One region of the Micromonospora sp. NPDC051543 genome, then DNA from elsewhere that is predicted to be linked to it. Evidence: riboswitches for the same ligand, from Rfam matches in the RefSeq annotation. Region 1 holds a riboswitch; the other holds the start of a gene.
The links. A riboswitch is a leader RNA that binds a small molecule or an ion and turns the genes downstream of it on or off. The one in region 1 is predicted to bind thiamine pyrophosphate.

Region 1 (4,338 bases):
AGCAGCACCAGGTCCCGCAGGGCGATCCGGTTGGTGGGTACCAGCCCGCCGGCCCGGCCGGCGATCTCCATGGCGAGAGCCTCCGAGTGCCCGGTGCCGAAGGCGTGCACCACCCCGTCGGCGCGTACCGCGTCGGCGATCAGGTCGGCGGCCCGACCCACGGCCTCGGCCTGGCTGGCGGCCACCCGGGACATCGTCTCGGTCACCACTGTCAGGTAGTCCTCGGCGCTCACCGGCTCGCCAGGTGACTGACCACGAACCGTCATTCGTCCTCCGTCCGTCTGTTGCGGGCGAACCACCGCACCGCGAAGTCGACCGCCGCCCGCTGGCGTACCAACCTCGCCGTCCCGGCGCCCACCGGGCCGACGCGGACCACCGTCGTGGCGTCGAGGTCCCGGCCCAGCGCGCCGAAGTCGCTCTCGTCGAGCCGGACGTCCTGCCACCACACCCATTCCCGGCCGCCGTCGGCGGTCCGCACCGCCGCACCCAGTCGCTCGCGGACGAGGGCGGGACGGCGGTACTCGGCCAGGTGCAGCGAGGTGTTGACGCTGTGGTCGACTCCGAGCAGCAGCACGTCGGCATCCAGGTCGTAGAGCCGGGCCAGCGGTGAGGCCTCGCCGAGCATGTCGGCCAGCGCGTGCCCGGCGACGACCTGCCCGGCCGTCGGGCCGAGCGCCGCGAACGACACCTGGGGGTGCGTGCTGCGGAGTGCCCCCGGCCAGCAGCGGACCGTCTCGGCGAGGACGCCCATGTAGCGGCTCGGCGTGACCGCCGGGTCAAAGCCGGGCATCTCGGCGCGGATCAGCGGCCACCAGTCCACCGGCACCGGCGGGTTGCCCCACTGCGCGGGGTCGCTGTTGTCGGGGGTGTGGGTGGGCACCACGATCGTGCCGTCGGGGCCGAGCGCGTCACGCAGGGCGAGCACCAGCGCCTGCGGTCCGCCGCAGACGTAGCCCAGCGGGCGCATGCCGGCGTGCACCAGCACCGTCGATCCGGGGCGTACGCCCAGCAGGCGGAGCTGCGCGGCGATCGACCGGCGGGTGCTCGGCCCGCCGGTGGGAACGGTCACAGCTCTCCCTCGCCCGGCACGGCTCAGGCCGTCCCGGCGACCCGCGCCAGGACCGCCTCGGCCAGCGCGGCGGGCGCGGCGTCCGGGATCCAGTGGGTCACCCCGGCCAGGGGTACGAAGCGATAGTCGCCGGTGACGTTGGCGGCGCACGCCTCGGCGGCGGTCCGGCCGATCGCGACGTCCCGGTCGCTCCACACGTAGGTGGTCGGTACGACGACCGGGGCCACGGCGGCCAGGTCGGCGCGGGACATGGCCCGGTACCAGTTCAAAGCGGCGGTGAGCGCGCCCGGCTCGCGCATCGGGTCGGCGTAGCGGCTCACCCGGGTGGCGTCGCCCACCCCGCCCAGCAGCTTGCGCAGCGCCGTCGCGTGCCACGCGAGCAGCACCTTCTCGGCCTTGCCCGGCTTGCGGAACAGCGCGATGTACGACGACCGGGCCTTCTGCTGGCCGTCCGTGGCGAGCGCGTGTGCCATGGCCGCCGGATGCGGCACCGACACCGCCGTCAACGTACGGACGCGCTGCGGGTGCGCGGCGGCCACCGCCCAGGCCACGACGGCGCCCCAATCGTGGCCGACGAGGTGCACGGCGTCCAGACCGAGCGCGTCGAGCACCGCGACCGCGTCGGCGACCAGTTCGGGAATCCGGTACCCCGCCACCTCGGCGGGGCGCGCGCCCGGCGAGTAGCCCCGCTGGTCGAGGGCGTACGTGCGCAGGCCGGCGGCATGCAGCGGCGGGACGACCTCGTCCCACTCACCGCTGTGCTGCGGAAACCCGTGCAGCAGCAGGACGGGGACGCCGTCGGACGGGCCGCCGGTGCGTACCTCGAATGTCAGACCCCGCGCGTCGACCTGCATGATCGTCAGCCTACCCAGCCGTCGTCGCGCCGACCCGGATGCGCGGACCTCGGAAAGGCCCTGCTGGGCTGTTACCCCTGGTCGGTGCTAGCGTCAGCGAGACAACTTCACATCCGACAGGGGAGCGCACAGCGCTGAGAGTGCGGGCACGCCCGCAGACCCTCGAACCTGATCTGGGTAATGCCAGCGCAGGGAGTTCGGTCGACCTCCAGCCGCGCCGTGAGTCCGGTGCCACCGGACGCGCGGCGTGCGTCTTCTCCTGGTTCGTTCCACTGAACTGGGAGCACAGCATGGACAACACCACCAACCGTTGGCGCACCATCGACATCGTGGTCGCCTCGGTGATCGCGGTCGCCTTCGGCGTCATCTTCTGGGCCTGGGGTCTGGTCTGGAGCGCCACCGAGGGCGCGTTCGTCTTCTTCCCGCCGGCGCAGACGCTGATCTACGGCGTCTGGCTGATGCCGGCCGTGGTCGGCGGACTGGTCATCCGCAAGCCCGGCGCCGCGCTCTACTGCGAGACCGTGGCCGCGGTCGTGTCCGCGCTGCTGGGCAGCCAGTGGGCCGGCACGGTCATCCCGCAGGGCATCGTGCAGGGCATCGGGGCCGAGCTGGCGTTCGCCGCCTTCCGCTACCGGTCGTACCGGCTGCCGACCGCCGTGCTGGCCGGCGCGCTGACCGGCCTCAGCGCGGCCCTGTTCGACTTCTTCGTCTGGAACAGCGAGACCGAGCTGGTCGACTACCGCATCCCGTACGCGCTGCTCACCATCGTCAGCGCCACGATCATCGCGGGCGTCGGCGGCTGGGCGCTCACCCGCGCCCTGGCCAACACCGGCGTCCTGGACCGCCTCCCATCGGGCCGAACCCGCGCCCTGGTCTGACCCTGTCCCGTCCGACCCTGTCCCGTCCGACCCTGCCTCGTTGATCAAGAGGTTCGCGTCACCGCGAGGCGGAATTCTGACGCGAACCTCTTGATCAACAAAGCGAGGGACCCGGGAGGAGGGGTTGTGGGGGTACTGCTGCGGGGTTTCGGGTGGCGGCACGCCGGGCGGCGGGCGTGGGCGCTGCGCGGGGTGGATCTCCGGGTGGAGGACGGCGAGCGGGTGCTGCTGCTCGGGCCCTCCGGGGCCGGCAAGAGCACCCTGCTCGCCGCGCTCGCCGGGCTGCTGCCGGAGGACTCCGGCGAGCAGGGGGGCACCGTCGAGATCGACGGGCTCGACCCGCGCAAGGGCCGGGAACGGGTCGGCATCGTCTTTCAGGACCCGCAGACCCAGTTGGTCATGGCGCGCACCGGCGACGACGTCGCGTTCGGGTTGGAGAACCGGGGCGTACCCACGGACGAGATCTGGCCACGCGTCGACGAGGCGCTGTGGCGCGTCGGCTTCCCGTACCCCCGCGACCGCAACACGGCCGCCCTCTCCGGCGGCGAGCAGCAACGCCTCGCCCTGGCCGGCGCGCTGGCGCTGCGGCCCAGCCTGCTGCTGCTCGACGAGCCGACCGCCAACCTCGACCCGGACGGCGCCGCCCTGGTCCGGGGCGCCGTGGCGGGCGCGCTGGGCACCGACACCACCCTGATCCTCGTCGAACACCGGGTGGCCGAGGCGTTGCCCCTGGTCGACCGGGTGGTCGTCCTGGAGCCGGGCGGTGGCGTCCGCGCGGACGGGCCACCCGACGCGGTCTTCGCCACGCACGGCGCCGCCCTCGCCGCCGAGGGCGTCTGGGTGCCCGGTCACCCCATCGCGCCGCGCCGGGCCACCGCCGCCGCCGGCGACGTGCTGCTCACCGCCGACCGGCTCGGCCTGCCGTCGCGGCTGGGCCCCACCGATCTGGCGGTACGCGCCGGAGAGGCCCTCGCCGTACGAGGACCGAACGGTGCCGGCAAGTCCACCCTGGCGTTGCTGCTCGGCGGGCTGCTCAAACCGGGCACCGGCCGGGTCACCGCCTCGGCCGAGCTGGCCGGCGCCCACCACCGCACTCCCCCGCACCGCTGGCGCGCGCCCGCGCTGGCCCGACGGATCGGCTCGGTCTTCCAGGATCCGGAACACCAGTTCGTCACCGGCACCGTCTTCGACGAGCTGGCGCTCGGCCCACGCCGGACGGGTCAACCCGAGGCAGCGGTCAAGGAGACGGTGGCCGGGCTACTCGACCGGTTACGACTGACCCGGCTCGCGGCGGCCAACCCGTACACCCTCTCCGGTGGGGAGGCGCGGCGCCTCAGCGTGGCGACGGCCCTGGCCACCGCGCCACGCCTGCTGATCTGCGACGAGCCCACCTTCGGCCAGGACCGGCGGACGTGGGGCGAGCTGGTCGACCTCTTCGCCGACCTGCGCGACGCCGGGCACGGCGTCGTCAGCGTCACCCACGACCCGGACTTCGTCGCCGCGCTCGCCGACCGCACCGTCACCCTGGAGCGGTCGG
Region 2 (4,338 bases), on a different contig from region 1:
ACCGTCAACGGAGCCGGGCCCGAGGTCGGGTTGGCGGCCGCCGCCGCGATCGGCGCACGGTCACCGGCGGTGTAGTCGATCCGGTAGACCCCGGAGTTGTCGTTGTTGCCGCCGAAGCCGCTGCCCCACTCGATCAGGTACAGCGCGCCGTCCGGACCGAACTCGAAGTCCATCGGCCGGATCATCGACATGCCGGGGAGCAACTGGTTGATGTCCACCAACGACTTGCCGTCGGCGGTCATCTGCATCGTGTACATCTTGTTCTGGTTCCACTCGCCCAGCAGCGCCTTGCCGTCGAAGTAGGCCGGCCACTTGCGGGTCGAGTTGAGGTTGGCGTCGTACCGGTAGGCCGGGCCGCCCATCGGCGCGCCACCGCCGCCGATCTCCGGGTACCGCGCGTCACCGGCGTAGCCGTAGTCGACGGTGGCCGGGACGACCGGCGGGAGGTTGGTCAGGCCGGTGTTGTTGGGCGAGTTGTTGACCGGCGCGGCGCAGTCGAACTTCGGACCGCTCGGGCCGGACGGGAACGTGTAGTCGTTGTACGCCTCGTTCGTGCCCGTGCAGTACGGCCAGCCGTAGTTGCCGGGGGTCACGACGTTCCACTCGACCAGACCCCGCGGGCCCCGGTCGGGGTTGTTCGAGTTGGCGTCCGGCCCGTAGTCACCGACGTACAGCGTGTCGGTCTTCGGGTCGGTGCCGATCCGGAACGGGTTGCGGAAGCCCATCGCGTAGATCTCGGGGCGGGTCTTCTCGGTGCCCGCCGGGAAGAGGTTGCCGGACGGAACCGTGTACGTCCCGTTGTCCTCCGGGTGGATCCGGAGCACCTTGCCGCGCAGGTCGTTCGTGTTGGCCGAGGTGCGCTGCGAGTCGTAGTCCTGGCGACCCGGACGCTCGTCGAGCGGCGCGTACGCGTTCGACTCGAACGGGTTGGTGTTGTCACCGGTGGCCAGGTACAGGTTGCCGGCGCTGTCGAAGGTCATGCTGCCGCCCGCGTGGCAGCAGGTGTTGCGCTGGGTGTCGACCCGCAGCACCTGCTTCTCGCTCGCCAGGTCGATGGTGTCGCCGGTCACGGTGAACCGGGACAGCAGGTTCCGCGTGACGTTGTCGTTCGGGGCGTAGTACAGGTACACCCACTTGTTGGTGGCGAAGTCCGGGTCGAGCCGGATGCCGATCAGGCCGTCCTCGTTGCCGGTGAAGACGTCCAGGTCGACGGCGGTGATCGTGTTGCCGGTGTCCGGCTTGATGATCTGCACCCGGCCGTCGCGCTCGATGTAGAAGACCCGCCCGTCGGGGGCGATGTCCAGCTCCATCGGGTTGCTGGTGTTGCTGTCCAGCGTGACCTTCTCGAAGTTGGAGGTCTTCGACGCGCCGCAGTCGGCGTCGACCACGCCGGCCGCCGTCTGGATGCCGCCGAGCAGGTGCTTGAGGAACTCGGGCTCGGCGTACGACTCACGGGTGTGCCCGCCGCCGGTGTACCAGGAGCGGCCACCGTCGAAGTCCTGGCACCACGCCGTCGGGTGGTCGGCGCCCATCGCGCCGGCGCCCGGGGTGTAGCTCTTCTCGTCCAGGCTGGCCAGGACGTGCACGTCCGACCGGGGGTTGGTCTGGAAGTTGTACCACTCGTCGAACCGGGACCAGCGTTCCGGCAGTCCGGCGGTCGACGGGTGGGCCGGGTCCTCCACCTTGACGGTGGCCTGCTGGTTCTGCGGGTGGTTGGCGAAGTACGCGCCGACCAGGTCGCCGTACCAGGCCCAGCTGTACTCGGTGTCCGAGGCGGCGTGGACGCCGACGTAACCGCCGCCGGCCTTCACGTACCGCTCGAAGGCCGCCTGCTGGTCGGCGTTGAGAACGTCGCCGGTGGTGGAGAGCCAGATCACGGCCTTGTACTTGGCGAGGTTGGCGTCGCTGAACGCGGCACCGTCCTCGGTGGTGTCCACCGTGAAGCCGTTGGTGGCGCCGAGCTGCTGGATGGCGGCGATGCCGGTGGGGATGGCGTCGTGCCGGAAGCCGGCGGTCTTCGAGAAGATCAGGACGGAGTAGGGGTCGGCCGCTGCGGCCTTCGGCGCCTTCGGCGCCGCCTGGGAGAGCGGAGCCGCGACGGGCACGTCTCGCGCGGGGATCTGCGCTCCGGTCGGAGCCGCCTGCGCCGGGGACCCGATGAGGGCCGTCGACGTCAGCGCGAGGGACAACAGGGTAGCGGTGAGTGGTACACGGGCACGACGAGAACGGGACACGCCGCCTCCAATGTCGCGGTGGACAGGGATCGCGGGGCCGGCTCGCCGAAGACCGTCCCAGATGGAGCCGGTGGGGACGCCGTGCCAGGGCGTCCACGCCGGCATTTTGTCGAATCGCTGAACAAATTAGTTCTGCTGCATCGATGTCCGGCAAGATGCCGGCGGGTAACGGTTCTGCAACGGCGGGCGACATTCCGAACAGGACAGGAGAAAGCACCCCGATCGATGCGTCGCCTCGGGACCGATGACCCGCCCTTGGCAGAGGAGGCCGATCTGTCGTACGGTGACACGCAAGTAACCCACGGGAGCCCGGTGTACCGGGCTGAGAGGGGGGCTGACAGCCCCCGACCGTCGAACCTGATCCGGATAATGCCGGCGCAGGGAGGAGCGTTGCCGTGCCGTCCCTTGGGCGACTGCATCTGATCACCGACACCCGACCCGGGCGCGATCCCCTCACCGTGGTCCGGGCTGCCCTCGCGGCGGCCCACGCCGACCTCGTCGTGCAGGTCCGGGTCCAGGACTCCGCCACCGACCGCGAGGCGTACGACCTGGCCGCCCGGGTGCTCGCGCTGTGCGCGCCGTACGGGGCGACGTGCCTGGTCAACGACCGACTGCACGTGGCGCTGGCGGTCGGCGCCGCCGGTGGACACGTCGGCGCCGACGACCTGCCGGTCGCCGCGGCCCGGCACGTGCTCGGCCCCACCGGCGTGCTGGGCGTCACCGCCCGCGAGCCGCGCGGCGCGGTCGAGGCGGTCGTCGCCGGGGCCACCTACCTCGGCGTCGGCCCGTGCCACACCACCAGCACCAAGGCCGGCCTGCCCGAACCCATCGGGTCCGTCGGGGTGCGCGACGTCGTCGACGCCGTCGACGTGCCGGTCATCGCGATCGGGGGAGTGACCGCCGACCGGGTGCCGGCGCTGCGCGCCGCCGGGGCGTACGGGGTGGCCGTGGTCGGGGCGGTCTCCTCGGCCGCCGATCCCGGGCGGGCGACCACCGACCTGCTGCGGGCGCTGGCGTGACCCGCCCCGATGTGGCGGTGGTGGGCGCGGGCCCGATCGGGCTGGCGATCGCGTGGCGCTGTGCCACCCGTGGCCTGCGCGTCGAGGTGCACGACCCGACGCCCGGGTCGGGGGCGTCGGCCGTCGCCGCCGGGATGCTCTCCCCGGTCGCCGAGGCGTACTTCGGGGAACGCCGACTGACCGAGCTGCTGGTGGCCTCCGCCGCGCGTTGGCCCGCGTTCGCCGCCGAGCTGAGCGAGGCCAGCGACGCCACGATCGGCTACCGGACCGAGGGCACCCTGATGGTCGGGCTGACCGGCGACGACCTGGCCGAGGCCCGCCGGCTGTGGGCGTACCAACAGGGTCTGGATCTGCCGGTGACGCCGCTGCGCCCCAGTGAGCTGCGCGACCGCGAGCCGGCGCTCGCGCCCCGGGTGCGCGGCGGCGCGCTCGCGCCCACCGACCACCAGGTCGATCCCCGGCGGCTGGTGCCGGCGCTGCGCACGGCCGCGCGGCGGGCCGGCGCGGCGTTCGTGCCGCGGCCGGTCCGGCGGCTGTCCGATGTGGAGGCCGGGATCACCGTGGTCGCGGCCGGTTGCGGCGCGGCCGCCCTCACCGGCCTGCCGGTGCGGCCGGTGAAGGGCCAGATCCTCCGGCTGCGCGCGCCCGGCGGCGTCGCGCCGGGCTTCCGGCACGTGATCCGGGGGTACGCCGACGGCGAGCACGTCTACCTGGTGCCCCGCGCCGACGGCGAGGTGGTGCTCGGCGCGACGGTCGAGGAGCGGTCGGACACCACCGTCACCGCCGGCGCGGTGCAGCGGCTGCTGCGCGCCGGTGTCGACCTGCTGCCCGAGCTGACCGAGTACGACCTGGTGGAGGCCGTCGCCGGGCTGCGCCCCGGCACCCCGGACAACGCGCCGATCCTCGGGCCGCTGCCCGGCCGGCCGGACGTGCTGGCCGCCACCGGGCACCACCGGCACGGCATCGTCCTGACCCCGGTCACCGCCGAGGCGATCACCGACCTGGTGCTCACCGGAACGCCCGACCCGCTGCTCACCGGCTTCGGCGCCGACCGGTTCGCCGGCCCGGGAAGCAGTTTTGAGGAG

Region 2: linked by a shared signal. The riboswitch ahead of thiE (thiamine phosphate synthase) and the one ahead of ACIA3K_RS25140 (ECF transporter S component) in region 1 are both predicted to bind thiamine pyrophosphate.

What each region holds. Positions count from the first base shown of each region.
Region 1 is NZ_JBITDT010000015.1:85,501-89,838, reverse strand. It holds gene ACIA3K_RS25155 (sugar isomerase domain-containing protein) at 1-266, opposite strand, end outside; gene ACIA3K_RS25150 (aminoglycoside N(3)-acetyltransferase) at 263-1,069, opposite strand; gene ACIA3K_RS25145 (alpha/beta fold hydrolase) at 1,093-1,923, opposite strand; TPP riboswitch at 2,032-2,136, shown strand; gene ACIA3K_RS25140 (ECF transporter S component) at 2,214-2,801, shown strand; gene ACIA3K_RS25135 (ABC transporter ATP-binding protein) at 2,928-4,338, shown strand, end outside.
Region 2 is NZ_JBITDT010000020.1:92,626-96,963, forward strand. It holds gene ACIA3K_RS28220 (ThuA domain-containing protein) at 1-2,234, opposite strand, end outside; TPP riboswitch at 2,526-2,635, shown strand; gene thiE (thiamine phosphate synthase) at 2,630-3,253, shown strand; gene thiO (glycine oxidase ThiO) at 3,250-4,338, shown strand, end outside.